4 regions of the Arthrobacter sp. StoSoilB5 genome follow, and region 1 is predicted to be linked to each of the others. Evidence: riboswitches for the same ligand, from Rfam matches in the RefSeq annotation. Region 1 holds a riboswitch; each other region holds the start of a gene.
The links. A riboswitch is a leader RNA that binds a small molecule or an ion and turns the genes downstream of it on or off. The one in region 1 is predicted to bind thiamine pyrophosphate.
Positions count from the first base shown of each region.

Region 1 (3,863 bases):
CTCCAGCTCGGTCCGGAGGGCAGCAAATGCCTCGGCGAGCTGGTCCGACGAGTCGTCGACGTTGGGCGAAATCCGATGATGTGACACGAAAATCAGGTTAGCCCGAAATCGCTGGATAGTCTTGGACCATGAGCACTTCCCCGGACGACAATGCTCGCGTCCAGCGCCTCGCCTCCGAGCTGCTGGGAGCCATGGCCTATGGCGAGCTCTCGGCGTTTGGCCGGCTGTCTTTCGACTCCCGGTACGCTCCCACCCTGCATGACAGGGCAGTGCTGGCAAAGATCGCAGTTGGCGCATACGGAAACTTTGCCTTGATCAGCACGCGGTTATCGGAGATGGGACTCGATGCCGAGGATGCCATGCTTCCGTTCCAGCGCTCCTTTGACCACTTCCACGAGCGAACAAAGCCAGCGGACTGGTTTGAATCAGTCATGAAGGCCTATGTGATCGACACAGTGTCGTCGGACTTCTACCGGACGGTGGCTTCGTTCCTTGACGCCGGGACGCAACTCTTTGTCCAGAAGGTTGCCTCCGCCGACCAAGCCACGGAAGTACTCCGCGTCCTCCTGCGCCGGGCGCTGGCTGATGACCCGCGCCTCGCGTCGCGACTCGCTTTGTGGGGCCGGCGCCTCGTCGGAGAAGCGCTGACCCAAGCCCAACGTGTCGGCCTGGAACATCCTCACTTGGGCCCAATGCTCAAGGGCGAAGGGGATTCGCGGGCGGCAGTCAAGGCGCTCACGGCCGAGCTTGCCGAACGGCACGGACGGCGGATGTCCGGGCTCGGGCTCACGGCTTAGGCATATTTCGCTTTCGCGCCGCGGCAAACCGGGCGCCGATACCTAAGCGGCGTCGAGCGCTTCCAGCAGCGTCTTGGCCGCCGCCGTCGGGTCCTGCGCCTCGGTGATGGCCCGCACGACGACGATCCGGCTCGCTCCCGCGGCAACCACCTGTTCAACGTTGGTGAGGTCGATGCCGCCGATAGCGAACCAGGGGAGGAGCACGCCACCCACAGTCTCCTCGTCTGCGCGCTTTACGGCTTCCGCGGCATATGTGACCAGATCCAGCCCGACTGCTTCGCGGCCTGGCTTCGTGGGTGTCGCCCATACTGGACCAACGCAGAAATAATCCAGCCCACTGCGGCCCGGGGAGGCCTCTATGGCCGCGTCAACCTGGTCCGGTGTGTGGGTGGACAGGCCGATGACGGTCTGGTCGTGGAGGAGGTGCCGTGCTGCGCGTAATGGGATGTCTTTTTGGCCGATATGGAACACAGGAGCCCCGGAAATACTGGCAACATCGGCACGGTCGTTGACGGCCCACAGCCTTCCGTGCCGGCGGGCAACGTTGTGCAGGACCTCCAGGACCTCCAGCTCCTCGGCGGCCTCGAGCGTCTTGTCGCGAAGCTGGATGATGTCGACGCCGCCCTCAAACGCGGCGTCGACGAAGTCTTCAAAATCGCCCTGCCGCTTGCGGGCATCGGTGCACAAATAGAGACGGGCAGTGGTGTGGACATCATGCTGGGTCATGGAAACCAGAGTAGTTCCTCTAAACTGGGCACGTACTGCGGGAGCCGTGACAGCGTCATATGACCGTCCGGCTGAGAGGGCTTCAGCGCCGACCGCTTGACCTGATCCGGCTAATACCGGCGTAGGGAAGGAAACGCATGGCAGAATCCGGCCAAAACCCTCTGCAGGCGGATGTTGCGGTCATCGGTGGCGGCATCATTGGCCTTGGCATCGCCCACGAAGCCCGCCGACACGGCCGCTCGGTGGTCCTTATTGATCCCGCACCGGCAGCGGGCGCGACGTTCGCCGCTGCCGGGATGCTCGCTCCTGTGAGTGAACTTCACTACCAGGAGGAAGACCTTCTGGAACTCATGCTGGAGTCCTCTCATTTGTGGCCGGCTTTTGTCCGGAGCCTGCCCGGCGACGAATCAGCCACCGGATACCGCACGACGTCGACAATCGCCGTTGGCGCCGATGCTGCCGACCGCCGCGCGCTGGCAGACCTCCGCACAGTCCAGCAGGCCGCAGGGCTTCAGGTAGAGCCTTTGTCCTTGCGGCAAGCGCGCGAGCGTGAGCCCCTGCTCAGCCCACAGATTTCCAGCGCCTTCGACATCCCGGCGGACCATCAAGTGGACCCACGGATGCTTGCACGATGCCTCATGGAAGGGCTGGCAGGCCACAGTCGAAGTGACGCAACGTGGGTTTCCGGAGCGGAGGACGGTTTCGCGCTGCCGTTCCCAGCGTCCCGTTTGCTGTGGGACGGGGACCGCGTCTGCGGAGTCGAGCTCGATCCGGGCGCCGGATCCGGCGACGGGCGCGTCGTTTTGGCGTCAGAGACCGTGGTCGCCTGCGGGCTGGATGCGGCAAGGCTAGGCAATCTCCCCGAGGGTCTCAGCCTGCCCGTGCGGCCGGTCTATGGCGACATCCTCAGGCTGCGCGTTCCCGAACACCTCCAGCCGCTCCTCACATCCACCATCCGGGGCATGGTGCGCGGAGTGCCGGTGTACATCGTCCCCCGGGCCGACGGAACGGTGGTGATTGGAGCTACCCAGCGCGAGGACGGACTATCCGCGTCCACCAACGCAGTGTCCGCCGGAGGCGTCTATCAACTCCTGCGTGATGCCCAAGTGTTGGTTCCTGCCGTGGCGGAGCTGGAACTGTTGGAAGCCACAGCCCGCGCACGGCCCGGCACTCCGGACAACGCACCGCTCCTTGGACGCGTCGCTGGACCCAGCGGCAACATCGAGGGTTTGGTGATCGCAACCGGCTTCTTCCGCCATGGCGTTCTATTGACGCCCATCGCCGCAAAGATCGTGGGCGGGCTGATAACCGGTTCCTCCGATCCACGCTGGTCAATCTTCCGGCCCGACCGCTTTGCGGCGAACGCAGGCCAACGGACTCCAACCCCCTCAGCTGCACAATCTCCCACCAAGGAAACAGTATGAATATCAAACTCAACGGCTCCGATCACGCCGTGGCGGACGATGCATCCGTCAGCACGCTCGTCAGCGCCATTACAGGCCGCACCCTGGACCACCGCGGACAGGCAGCCGACGGCGGCAAGCTGGGTGTCGCCGTCGCACGTAATTCGGAGGTTGTGCCGCGCAGCCAATGGGCCGCGACGGCGCTCGCCGATGGAGACGAACTCGAACTCGTAACAGCAGTCCAGGGAGGCTGAAGACATGACAGCAGCAAAAACTGACATTCGCACAGACGGCTTGGTGATCGACGGCGTCGAAATCGGCTCCCGCCTGATCATGGGTACAGGTGGTGCGCCGAGCCTGGACGGCTTGGGAGCAGCCCTTCTGGCCTCAGGAACGGAACTGACAACTGTGGCAATGCGCCGGTACTCGCCAGCCGAGACAGGGTCGTTGTTCCAGCTCCTGGTGGACCACAACATCCGGGTCCTGCCCAACACGGCTGGCTGTTTTACTGCCAAAGACGCAGTGATGACCGCGGAGCTCGCCCGGGAGGCGCTGGAGACGGACTGGGTGAAGTTGGAAGTCATTGCCGATGAACACACGCTTCTTCCGGACGCGGTGGAACTCGTGGAGGCAACCGAACAGCTGGTGAACCGCGGCTTCAAGGTTTTCGCTTACACCAATGACGACCCCGTCCTGGCGCTGCGCCTGGAAAACCTGGGTGCCACAGCAGTCATGCCCCTCGGCTCGCCTATTGGAACGGGGCTTGGCATCCTGAACCCGCATAACATCGAACTGATCGTGTCCCGGGCTTCTGTTCCGGTAGTGCTCGACGCCGGCATTGGAACTGCCTCGGATGCCGCGCTTGCCATGGAGTTGGGCTGCGACGCTGTCCTGCTGGCGACGGCAGTGACCCGTGCGCAGAACCCGGTCCAGATGG
Region 1 covers NZ_AP024646.1:3,787,509-3,791,371, reverse strand. The annotation lists gene LDN75_RS17100 (RNB domain-containing ribonuclease) at 1-87, opposite strand, end outside; gene LDN75_RS17095 (ferritin-like fold-containing protein) at 129-797, shown strand; gene thiE (thiamine phosphate synthase) at 840-1,523, opposite strand; TPP riboswitch at 1,551-1,668, shown strand; gene LDN75_RS17085 (FAD-dependent oxidoreductase) at 1,661-2,947, shown strand; gene thiS (sulfur carrier protein ThiS) at 2,944-3,180, shown strand; gene LDN75_RS17075 (thiazole synthase) at 3,185-3,863, shown strand, end outside.

Region 2 (3,863 bases), 350 kb from region 1:
ATTTGGGTCCGCACATCGAGCAGAAGTGGGCTGTCTTCGCCGGTTCCGCAGGCAGTGTTTCGTCGTGGAATGCCTCTGCAGTGACAGGGTCCAAGGAAAGTGCGAACTGGTCGCGCCAACGGAATTCGAAGCGGGCCTTGGAGAGGGCGTCGTCGCGTTCGTTCGCTCCAGGGTGGCCCTTGGCGAGGTCAGCGGCGTGCGCCGCGATCTTGTACGTGATGACGCCGGTCTTGACGTCGTCCTTGTTCGGCAGTCCGAGGTGCTCTTTCGGCGTCACGTAGCAGAGCATGGCGGTACCGTAGCGGGCGATTTCCGTGGCGCCGATGGCTGAAGTGATGTGGTCGTAGCCGGGGGCGACATCGGTGACCAGGGGACCCAGGGTGTAGAACGGTGCACCCTTGCAGAGTTCCTGTTGGCGCTCCACGTTCTCCCGGACCAGATGGAACGGTACGTGGCCCGGTCCTTCGACCATCACCTGGACGTCGAACTCCCATGCCCGCTGCGTCAGTTCGGCGAGGGTGTCCAGCTCGGCGAACTGGGCAGCATCGTTGGCATCCGCCGTGGCGCCCGGGCGCAGCCCGTCACCGAGGGAGAACGCGACATCGTACTTGGCGAAGATTTCGCACAGCTCATCGAAGTGCGTGTAGAGGAAGTTTTCCTGGTGGTGCGCCAGGCACCAACCCGCCATGATCGAGCCGCCGCGGGACACGATGCCGGTGACCCGGTTGGCTGTCAGCGGCACATACCGAAGCAGCACGCCTGCATGGATGGTCATGTAGTCAACACCCTGCTCGCACTGCTCGATCACGGTGTCGCGGAAGATCTCCCACGTGAGCTTGTTGGCTTCGCCGTTGACCTTTTCAAGGGCTTGGTAGATCGGGACAGTGCCGATGGGCACCGGGGAGTTGCGGATGATCCACTCACGGGTGGTGTGGATGTCATCTCCGGTGGAGAGGTCCATGACGGTGTCGGCGCCCCATTGCGTGGCCCACTGCAGCTTGTCTACTTCTTCGGCAATGGAGCTCGTGACCGCGGAGTTGCCGATGTTGGCATTGATCTTGACCAGGAATGCCTTGCCGATGATCATCGGCTCGGATTCAGGGTGGTTAATGTTGTTGGGGATGATGGCCCGGCCTGCGGCGACTTCACTCCTGACGAGTTCAACATCGCAGTTCTCACGCAACGCCACGAACTGCATTTCAGGCGTAATGATGCCTTGCTTGGCGTAGTGCATCTGCGTGACGGTCTTGCCCTCGACGGCGCGGCGGGGCACTGGCTGAGCGCCCTTCCACTCTGCCGACGCTGCGCCGCGGCGGACAGCCGACTTGCCGTCGTCGAGCAGGTTCCGTTCGCGGCCCGAGTAGGCTTCCGTGTCGCCGCGGCCCTCAATCCATGCGGCTCGGAAGGGCTCCAGGCCCACTACGGGATCACTGCCCGGCCCCGCGGTTCGGTACACCTGCAGCGGAGCGTTTGCTTCGCCGTTGGGGGACGGTTCAAGCGCGATCTCCGTGACGGGTACCCGAATGCCATTCGCGGGGTCTTCCAGCCAAGCCAGCGAATGGGATTTCAGCGACTGTGTGACGCTTCCCGCCGCATTTTCGCTGGTACTGGCCTGGCTTTGGGCAGGGCTGTGCTGTGTTTCGGTGGTGCTCAAGGATTACTCACTTCCTTCGCCGGCATTACCCGGACAGGTTCAACGGTCGCAGACTGCGTCAGTCCGATCTCAGCCCCTGCAAGGGCCCCCGTGTGGTCGTAGACGAAGCTACCACAGCCCGCGGCCTGCACCCCAGTCATATCCGAAAACGTCGAGCCCGAAGCTACGGGGCCCACTAGGCTTTTGCCATGCAGAACATCATCGAATTCAGCGGACCTGTGCTTGTGGCAGGAGACGACCAACGGCACGGGTTGTGGTCCGTCGATGGCAGGCTGACCTTCCAACGTCCCGCCGCACCGCCCGATTCCGTGCTGGACGGATGGGTCCTTCCCGGTTTTGTTGACGCCCATTGCCATATTGGACTTGGCGTTGGTGGGACGGTAGATGAGCAGACTACGCTTGCCCAGGCGCAGGCGGACCTTAAGGCCGGCACGTTGCTGATCCGCGATGCTGGGTCGCCCAGCGACACGCGATGGGTCCAGCAGCGCCAGGACCTGCCCCGACTCATCAGGGCAGGCCGCCACATCGCACGCAGCCGCCGGTACCTGCGCGGCTTGGGCCATGAAGTCGAGCCGGACGAGCTCGTGGAGACGGTCCGCAAGGAAGCCCGTGACGGAGACGGGTGGGTGAAGATCGTCGGAGACTGGATCGACCGCGACGCCGGTGACCTTGCAGTTTCCTTTCCCGCGGACGTGGTCCGGGATGCCATCGCCGCCGCCCATGATGAAGGTGCCCGGGTGACGGCCCACTGTTTCGCTGAAGACACCATTGACGACATGCTCAACGCCGATATTGATTGCATTGAACACGCCACCGGCCTCTTGCCCCGGCACATTCCCCGTCTCGTGGAGCAGTCCGTGCCGATTGTTCCTACGTTGGTCAACATTGCGACTTTTCCGGATATCGCCGCCCAAGCTGCCCCAAAGTTTCCTGGGTACGCCGACCACATGACGCGTCTGTGGGAACGACGCCGTGAACGGGTGTTGGAGGCTTTTGAAGCCGGCGTGACGATTTTTGCGGGAACAGATGCCGGCAGCGTGATCAAGCACGGCCGTATAGCGGATGAGATGCAGGAACTGCACGACGCCGGCCTGCCGCCAACCGCTGTCCTCGACGCTGCGTGCTGGGGCGCACGAAAGTGGCTGGGAGCTGAGGGTATCAGCGAAGGTGCCAGTGCCGACGTCGTGGTCTGCCGTGAGGATCCTCGCCAGAGGATCGGTACTGTCGGGAGCCTGAATCATGTTGTCCTGCGAGGAAACGTCGTCCGCTAGGAATAAATTGAAGCTTCAAGTAATTTAGATAGGTAGAACGTGCCGAAGGGCGGCCACCTATAAACCGGGAGCTTCACATGACCACAGCATCAAGCCAGGACCTCCTTCCTGCCGAACTCACCATGGGCACCGTCATGCTCAAGGTTGGCGACATGAAGCTCATGAGCGACTACTACCAAAGGGCCCTGGGCCTTGAGGTAGTTGCCGAGCAGGATGGCGGACTTTACCTGGGGCGGCTGGGGAAGCCGGTGGTTCACCTCGCACCCGCCGCCGGCCTGCAGATTCCGGGTCGCGGCGAAGCGGGACTTTTCCATACGGCCATCCTTTTCCAGGACCAGCCGTCCCTGGCGGCCACTATCGCCACGGCCGCCGAATATGAACCCCGCGCGTTTGTGGGCAGCGCCGACCATCTGGTGAGTGAAGCGTTCTATTTCACTGATCCCGAAGGTAATGGGATTGAGCTCTATTACGACAAGCCGCGCGAAGTCTGGCAGTGGGACGGGAAAAATGTGGTGATGGACAATGTTGCCCTGCCGCCCCAGCGCTTCCTTCAACAGCACTTGAGTGAGGCCGCCGTGACTGGCCAGCGGGAAGCCGCTGCCGGCGTCGGGCACGTGCACCTTCAAGTAGGTGACGTGCAGACTGCCCAGGATTTTTACGTGGACACCCTGGGTTTCGAAAGGACCGCGGGCTGGCATGGGCAGGCGTTGTTCGTTTCCGCCGGCGGATACCACCACCACATGGCGATGAACGTGTGGAACAGCCGCGGGGCCGGGCCCCGCAGGGACACCCTTGGCTTGGGCGAAGTCCTGATCGAGGTGCCGACCAGCGACGACGTCGCCGCACTGGCTGACCGGCTGAAAGTTGCGTCCGTGGCCAACCATCACACGGGCCTGGAGTTGCAATTTGAAGACCCCTGGCGCAACAGGCTGCGCGTC
Region 2 covers NZ_AP024646.1:3,433,843-3,437,705, reverse strand. The annotation lists gene thiC (phosphomethylpyrimidine synthase ThiC) at 1-1,654, opposite strand, end outside; TPP riboswitch at 1,649-1,756, opposite strand; gene LDN75_RS15540 (amidohydrolase family protein) at 1,843-2,925, shown strand; gene LDN75_RS15535 (VOC family protein) at 3,003-3,863, shown strand, end outside.
Region 2: linked by a shared signal. The riboswitch ahead of thiC (phosphomethylpyrimidine synthase ThiC) and the one ahead of LDN75_RS17085 (FAD-dependent oxidoreductase) in region 1 are both predicted to bind thiamine pyrophosphate.

Region 3 (3,863 bases), 950 kb from region 1:
CGGAGGGATCACAGCAATGAGTCCTGAAGCGAGCGGTGTGGATGCCGTCATTGATGCTGTGACGGCTGTGTTCCTGGTGGTGGGTGCCCTGATGTCGCTCGGGGCAGCCGTTGGCCTTCTGCGGTTCCCCGACCTCATGAGCCGCATGCACGCGGCAACCAAGCCCCAGGTGCTGGGCTTGTTCCTGCTGCTGGCCGCGATCGGCCTCCAGATGCGAACCTGGTGGGTGTGGCCTGTCCTGCTTGTGGCCTGGATCTTCCAGCTGCTTACGGTTCCTGTCTCGGCGCACATGGTGGGCCGCTCCGGTTACCGCACCAAGCACGGGCACCGTGAACTGCTCACCAAGGATGAGCTTGAAGCAGTTGTCCAAAGGGCGGCAGGCGACGATTCTACCTAGACGATGTCGTGCGTCTTGGCGAACCGGGCGATTGCACGCTGGGTGCCACGGCTCGCGAAAACCTGGATGAGCGTACTGACGAAGGCCGAAATCAGAGCGAAGGACAAGGCTGAGCGGAGGCTCGTTTCCATGTCATCGTTGCCCTTGGGCGGCTTGTTGCCGGTGGCCTTTTCCCAACCCTTGTTGACCAATTTGGTGCCGACGAATCCGGCCCCCAGGCTTACTCCGGCACCCAGCAGCTTGAAAAAGAGGTTCATGCCCCCAGCCTAGCCTCAGATCCTGGCGGCTTGGGACTAGCGGCGGGTTTCCCGTTCCTTGAGGAAAGCTGCCATGGAACCTCGTGGGGCCAGGACAGGAACAACGGCGTGGTCGGCTGACCAGACAGCATCCACGGTTCCGAGACCGGCAATTTCCTTGAGCAGGTAATACGTGGGTGGCATCAGTTGCAAGTTACCGGCGGCCTCGGCTGTCAGAATCCCGTCCACGGGCATCCAGAGTGATTGCCACGCTTCAGTGGTCTGATGCTGGGGCTGTGCGTCCGGAGCAGGCTTGGCCACATAGAAGTACGTATCGAAGCGCTTGGGCATGTCCGTGGGCGTGACCCAGTTGGCCCAAGGGCGTAAGTCCGACGGCTCAAGGCCAAGTCCGGCCTCCTCCCAAACCTCGCGCAAAGCAGCGGTGAGAACCATGCCTGACTTTGCCGGGGCCTGTTCGGGATTGACGGCGATGGAGCTCAGGTGCCAGTCTGCGGCATGCCGTTGGAGCAATTCAGCCGGATAATCCCAGCCATCCTGGTCTGCGGCATCAACGCGACCTCCCGGAAAGACCACCATTCCGGCAGCGAAATCCATGGTGGCTACCCTGTGCTGGACGAAGGCCTCAAGCCCGCCCGGGGCATCGCGGAGCAGGATAACGCTCGCAGCCAGGCGGGGTTGGGGAACTTGCTTGTCCGTAATGGGAAGGTCGGTCATGAAATGCCCCTTTGCCGCGTCGATTCTGCTCGATCATTCTCTCAGGTCTGGTTGTGGGGCCTGGCGTGCGTGCCAAGGCGGGCGAATGGGGCGCAGAACGGGCCCCGCAACGCAGGAGTCGGGGAGCCAACCGCTTTATGACCAGCCCAAGGAGCCCCCGAACACCCACAGGTGTAAACTGAACCACGCCCATAAGGGCAGATTAATAACGACAGGGGAGCGCCGCCGTCGGACCTTGCAGAGATGCAGGAGACGCGAGGGCGCTGAGAGTGCGGACAGCCGCAGACCCTCGAACCTGATCCGGTTAGTACCGGCGCAAGGGAGTCGAGCTTCTCAGAGTGTCCGGATCCGGACGGCGAAAGCCGGCCGGGAGGTTCCGGGGAGCACTTTCCCCTCCTGTAACCTCAGGAGGCAGAAAAAATGACCACGGCAAGCGTGAAGAAGACCAGTTATAGCTGGCGTGTTGTAGACATCGTGGTGGCAGCATTGATTGCCATCGCCGGCGGCGTGATCTTCTGGGCCTGGTCCCAGGGCGCCGCAATCGTATCCATCCCCATGAACGCCACGTATCCGCCGCTCACCGGTTTGATCGCCGGTGGTTGGATGATCCCGGCTGTCCTGGGCATGCTCATCATCCGCAAACCGGGCGCAGCCCTGTTCTGCGAAGCCGTCGCCGCCACCGGTGAACTCATCATGGGTTCCCAGTACGGCACCACCGTCCTCATCTCCGGTGTCCTGCAGGGGCTCGGAGCGGAACTCGTCTTCGCCGCGTTCCGGTACAAGAAGTTCAACCTGTCCACGGCACTCCTTGCAGGCGCGGGCTCCGGACTCTTCTGCGGTCTCAACGATTCCTTCCTGCCCTGGGGCTGGAACATCGCCTACGAAGCAATCGACAAGTTGGCCTACATCGCCTTCACTACGCTGTCCGGTGCGATCATCGCCGGCGCACTGTCCTGGGTTGCCACGCGCGGGCTGGCCAAGACCGGCGTCCTAAGCTCCTTCGCGTCGCGCAAGGCTGCTTCGGAGCCAGTCTTCAACTAATGCCTGCGAAAGAAAGCAGCAACCAGGTCCGCCCTGCCGCCATTACCGCCCAAGGGTGGGGATGGCGGCATGCGGGCCGTTCCGCGCCCGCCATCCAGGACCTCGATCTCCGGATCGAGCCCGGCGAGCGTGTGCTGCTGCTGGGTCCTTCAGGCGCAGGCAAGTCGACGTTGCTGCATGCCCTTGCCGGCGTGTTGGGTGACGAGGAAGACGATTCAGACGAGTCCGGCTCGCTGTTGATCGACGGCGTTGTTCCCCGTGAACAACGTGGCCGCGCCGGTCTGATGCAGCAGGATCCGGAAACCCAAGTGGTGCTCTCCCGGGTGGGCGACGACGTCGCGTTCGGCGCCGAGAACCTGGCCGTCCCGCGCGGGGAGATATGGGCGCGCGTCCATGAAGCGCTCGACGACGTCGGGTTGCGCACCGCTGCTGGCGGCGGCCTGCCCCTGGACCATCCCACGGCAGCGCTCTCCGGGGGGCAGAAGCAGCGCCTTGCGTTGGCTGGCATCCTGGCGATGCGGCCCGGGCTGATCCTGCTGGACGAACCTACGGCCAACCTGGATCCTGCTGGAGTCCTTGAGGTTCGGGACGCCGTGCAGCGCTGCCTGGACAAGACCGGCGCCACGTTGGTTGTTGTGGAACACCGTGTGTCCGTTTGGAAGGACCTGGTGGACAGGATCGTAGTCCTCCAGCCCGGCTCGGCGGGAGGCGGCGTACTTCTGGATGGCCCACCGGATCAGGTTCTCTCCGAAGCCCGCACCATGTTGATGGCAGCGGGAGTGTGGGTGCCGGGATACGTTCCAGCCACTCGCGCCCGCAGGACCACAGCTCAGGAATTGGACGGCCATGAATCCACCGCGCAGCTCCTCCTCGTGGCACAGGACCTGGCTGTTTCCCGCGAGAAGCCCGGCCGTCGCGGCTTCAGAACCATCCGGCCCGTTCCCGTGCAGTCGGGCATCACTGCTCAAGTGAGGTCCGGCCAGGCGCTCACCATCACCGGGCCCAACGGTGCCGGCAAGTCCACCTTTGCGCTCACGTTGGCCGGCCTTTTGGCGCCCGTGGACGGCAAGGTGAGTGCCGCCGTCGAACTTTCCGAGGGAGCTGGAATCGATCCCTTCAAGTGGAAGGCGGATCAGCTGATTTCGCGCATTGGCACTGTGTTCCAGGAACCGGAGCACCAGTTCGTCACGGGCAATGTCCTGGATGAGCTGATGTTCGGGCCAAAACATCTGGGACATGGTGAAGAACGCGTGGATGAATTGCTGGAGCGTTTGCGGCTTACGCATTTGGTGGACGCGAACCCCTACACGTTGTCCGGCGGCGAGAAACGCCGGCTGTCCGTGGCCACGGTGCTTGCAGCCCACCCGAAAGTGCTGGTCCTGGACGAGCCAACGTTCGGCCAGGACGCCAATACCTGGGCCGAACTGGCATCGTTCCTGTCGGAACTCCTTGAC
Region 3 covers NZ_AP024646.1:4,740,392-4,744,254, reverse strand. The annotation lists gene LDN75_RS21525 (monovalent cation/H+ antiporter complex subunit F) at 1-27, shown strand, start outside; gene mnhG (monovalent cation/H(+) antiporter subunit G) at 17-397, shown strand; gene LDN75_RS21515 (DUF4235 domain-containing protein) at 394-654, opposite strand; gene LDN75_RS21510 (NUDIX domain-containing protein) at 691-1,368, opposite strand; TPP riboswitch at 1,572-1,708, shown strand; gene LDN75_RS21505 (ECF transporter S component) at 1,789-2,409, shown strand; gene LDN75_RS21500 (ABC transporter ATP-binding protein) at 2,409-3,863, shown strand, end outside.
Region 3: linked by a shared signal. The riboswitch ahead of LDN75_RS21505 (ECF transporter S component) and the one ahead of LDN75_RS17085 (FAD-dependent oxidoreductase) in region 1 are both predicted to bind thiamine pyrophosphate.

Region 4 (3,863 bases), 440 kb from region 1:
CTGCGCCGGACGCGGTGTCGTCACGCATGATGAGCCCGTGGAGCACCGACGCGCCAACGTAGTTGCCGCCGAGCACCACCGTCCACACACAGAACCCCAGCAGCCTGCTGCCCGGACTGAACGCAAGCGTCGCCGTGGGAAAGGTGGGGGACCGGCAATTGCCGAGGAACCAGTCTCCGCTCACAGCACCGCTGCCACCCCAGTAATTACGGCGACTGCCAAGGAGTCCGTTGACCCCGTTCGCCAGGCGAAGGCCGAGGCGACCAGGGCAGCACTTGCCACCATCGCCGCAGCGGCGCATGCCGCCCACTTGCACGACGACGAAGTTCACCGCGCGGAGGAACAAGCCCGCGCTGCGGGCCAGCACGGCCACACTGCCGAATCCGTGCCTGATGCTGCAACCGGCGATGCCGGGGGCCAGGCCGCAGGAGATGCCGCCAGCCATGAAGCAACGGTTCGGGAAGCGCGGTCCACGCCTGTTTTGCGCTTCGGCGGCGAAGAAGTGGCGCTTCCATTTGTGGAACACCACGAGGAACCATCTGCGGGCAAGCCGGCCATGAGCCTGGACCTGCTTGCGGAAGCATTCTCGCACCTCGGTGCTGCACCGGCTGCGGAGGAAGTGGTCACGGATACGGGGTCCGAGCCTGCCACGGCTTCCGAAGCTTCCCCTGCGACTGCCTCTGCGGCCAGCGCTGCGGCCACAGGCGATCAGCCCGATCGTTCTACGCGTTCGCGTGGCGGTCGAGGCCGAAGGAACCGCAGCGCGAGCAGGGCACAGGGAGCCGCAAACGAAACCAGCGTGGAACACCACGAGGTAACTGCCGCGGCCGCAGGTGGAACGGCCCATGAGGCCAAGGCGCCGGCAGCGGAAGAGCCTGCCAAAAAGAAGGCAGCTGACGAGCCCATCATCCTCGGCGTGGGAGTTCCAGCTTCCGAGTTGTAAGCACGTCAGCGCTGACCACGTAGTGAAAGAGTCCCGCAGCATCCGATTTCGTCGGATACTGCGGGACTCTTTGTCGCTGGCGGTCACATCCATTCACCGAAGCTGCCCGGTTCCCGGACGGCTGGACTTCCCGGCTACGCTAGGAAACTGACACGGGGTGCCGGGCGCTGGGCCGGGCTGAGATCCAGACCCGTTGAACCTGTCCGGTTAGCACCGGCGAAGGGATGTCCATCATGACTTCATTGCCGAGTTCTCCTGTCTACCCCCTTTACCCCGCTGGTAGCGTTGGCGGCCCCGTGCCTGACCGGCAACATCCGCGCGTGCTTAGCATTGCCGGCTCGGATCCGTCCGGAGGCGCCGGAATCCAGGCAGACCTGAAGAGCATTGCTGCACACGGTGGTTATGGAATGGCTGCCATCACGGCGCTGACTGCGCAGAACACCCTTGGTGTCAGTGCAGTCCATGTTCCGCCCGTGGAATTCCTGCGCCAGCAACTGGACGCCATCAGCAGCGACATTGAGATCGATGCCGTCAAGATCGGGATGTTGGGTGACGCGTCTGTCATCCACGAAGTCCGCAGCTGGCTCGAGGACGTGCGTCCCGCCGTCGTGGTCCTTGACCCGGTGATGGTGGCCACCAGTGGCGACCGTCTTCTGCGCGAGACCGCCGAAAGCGCGCTGCGCAGCCTCCTGCCCTTGGCGGATCTCGTCACCCCCAACCTTCCCGAACTGGCCATGTTGTTGGGCGAGCCTGAAGCCCTGGACTGGGCCACTGCGCTTGACCAAGGCAAGCGTCTGGCTGCCGACTGTGGAACCACCGTGTTGGTGAAGGGCGGCCATTTGGCGGGAACGGAATGTCCTGATGCCCTGGTCAATACGAGCGGCTTGCTGCGTCAGGACGTCATCGAAGTGGCTGGTCCCCGCGTGGATACCAGGAACAGCCACGGAACGGGCTGTTCACTCTCCTCGGCATTGGCCACGGTGCAGGCCCGCAGAGGTGACTGGGAAGCGTCCCTCCGGGAGGTTAAGCCGTGGCTGCTGCAGGCCCTCTCTGCGGCCGACGGGCTCGAGGTGGGCAGGGGCAGTGGGCCCATCCATCACTTCCACCATTTGGAGCCAACGCTGGATCCCGCTGGCCAGTCCGGCGAATTTGCCGCGCGGCTGTGGGCGGAAGCCACACCGGAATTGGACGGAATTTACGGCTTGGCCTTCATCCAGGGCCTGCAGTCCGGGGGGCTCCCGGAGCCCGAGTTCAACTACTACCTCGCCCAGGATGCCATCTACCTCAACGGCTATTCCCGCGTTTTGGCCCGCGCCGGTGCACTGGCCCCCACGGAGGAAGAGCAGCTTTTCTGGGCCAAGGCATCGCAGACCTGCCTTGAGGTCGAGTCCGAGCTTCATCGGAACTGGCTGAGCACGCGCCCCGCTACGACGCAGACCGGACCCGTGACCAAGTCGTACGTGGACCACCTCCTGGCCACCTCCGCTTCGGGCAGTTACGCCGTGTTGCTGGCGGCAATCCTGCCCTGCTACTGGCTGTACGCGGAGGTAGGCCGGCAACTTCACGCAGCGTACGTGGATGCAGGCGCACCCGGCGACCACCCGTACGCCGACTGGTTGAAGACGTACGCCGACGAGGAGTTTGCTGCCGCAACCCGGAAAGCGATCGACCTTACGGACGCAGCTGCCCTCAGAGCCTCTGCGCAAGAACGCGAGGCCATGGTTGAGGCCTTCGCACACTCTTGCCGCTACGAGACGGCCTTCTTTGATGCACCCCGGCTCTACGCCTGAGTCGGATTTCCGTGGTTTTTGCGTGGCCAATCCACGAAAACTCCCGCGCGTCGCCGGCCAAATCGCAGTATTTCCGCCCAAACCCTGTAGGCTGTATGGGCACGGTGCCGGGAGAGTCCGTTACAACTGGTGATGCAAGTCACCCGATAGCCTCCGGACCCGGCCTCATTTGCAGCTGAAGGTCAAACTAGCGTAATCTTGATCTTCGGTGCTTACGCCAACACTTGGGTTATGCCCCTTGGAATTGTTCATGGGATGACTCGCGGGCTTCGATCTGAAGTCCACGGCGTTGAGGCACAGCGCGAACCAAGCCTGATTCCGGTTCAAGGTTCCGCACGCAAATTTAGTAAGAAACGTCGAGAGAAGTGAGTACCCAAGTGGTGTACGCGATTGTCCGCGCAGGCGGCCGCCAAGAAAAAGTTTCCGTTGGAGACTACGTAACGCTGAACCGCGTCCCCGGTGGAGCCGGCAGCACGCTTGAGCTGCCCGCCTTGCTCCTGGTTGACGGCGACAAGGTCACGTCCGCTGCCGCGGACCTGGCCAAGGTCAAGGTCACGGCTGAGATCCTTGAGGACCTTCGCGGTCCCAAGATCGTCATCCAGAAGTTCAAGAACAAGACCGGCTACAAGAAGCGCCAGGGTCACCGTCAGGAACTGACCAAGATCAAGATCACGAGCATCAAGTAACTTTCGTTACTCTGTTCAGATTTTCAGTTTCCCCAGAAATTTAGAGGCAGGCATTTCACATGGCACACAAAAAAGGCGCGAGCTCCACTCGCAACGGTCGTGACTCCAACGCACAGCGCCTCGGCGTCAAGCGTTTCGGTGGCCAGGCAGTTTCCGCAGGCGAGATCATCGTTCGCCAGCGTGGAACCCACTTCCACCCCGGTGCAGGCGTCGGCCGCGGTGGCGACGACACCCTGTTCGCACTCGAGGCCGGTGCGGTTGAGTTTGGTACTCGCCGCGGACGTCGCGTAGTGAACATCGTTGCTGCTGCAGCTGCAGAGTAACAACAAGTTCTGAACCGGTGGAGCGGGCCAAACGGCCCGCTCCACCGTTCTTTTAACCGCATTACAATCGATTAGGGCGCCCATGGCGCTCTGGTTTATGCAACAGCGCTGGCAACAGCAA
Region 4 covers NZ_AP024646.1:3,344,827-3,348,689, reverse strand. The annotation lists gene LDN75_RS15090 (Rne/Rng family ribonuclease) at 1-943, shown strand, start outside; TPP riboswitch at 1,087-1,185, shown strand; gene LDN75_RS15085 (bifunctional hydroxymethylpyrimidine kinase/phosphomethylpyrimidine kinase) at 1,177-2,733, shown strand; gene rplU (50S ribosomal protein L21) at 3,111-3,419, shown strand; gene rpmA (50S ribosomal protein L27) at 3,479-3,742, shown strand.
Region 4: linked by a shared signal. The riboswitch ahead of LDN75_RS15085 (bifunctional hydroxymethylpyrimidine kinase/phosphomethylpyrimidine kinase) and the one ahead of LDN75_RS17085 (FAD-dependent oxidoreductase) in region 1 are both predicted to bind thiamine pyrophosphate.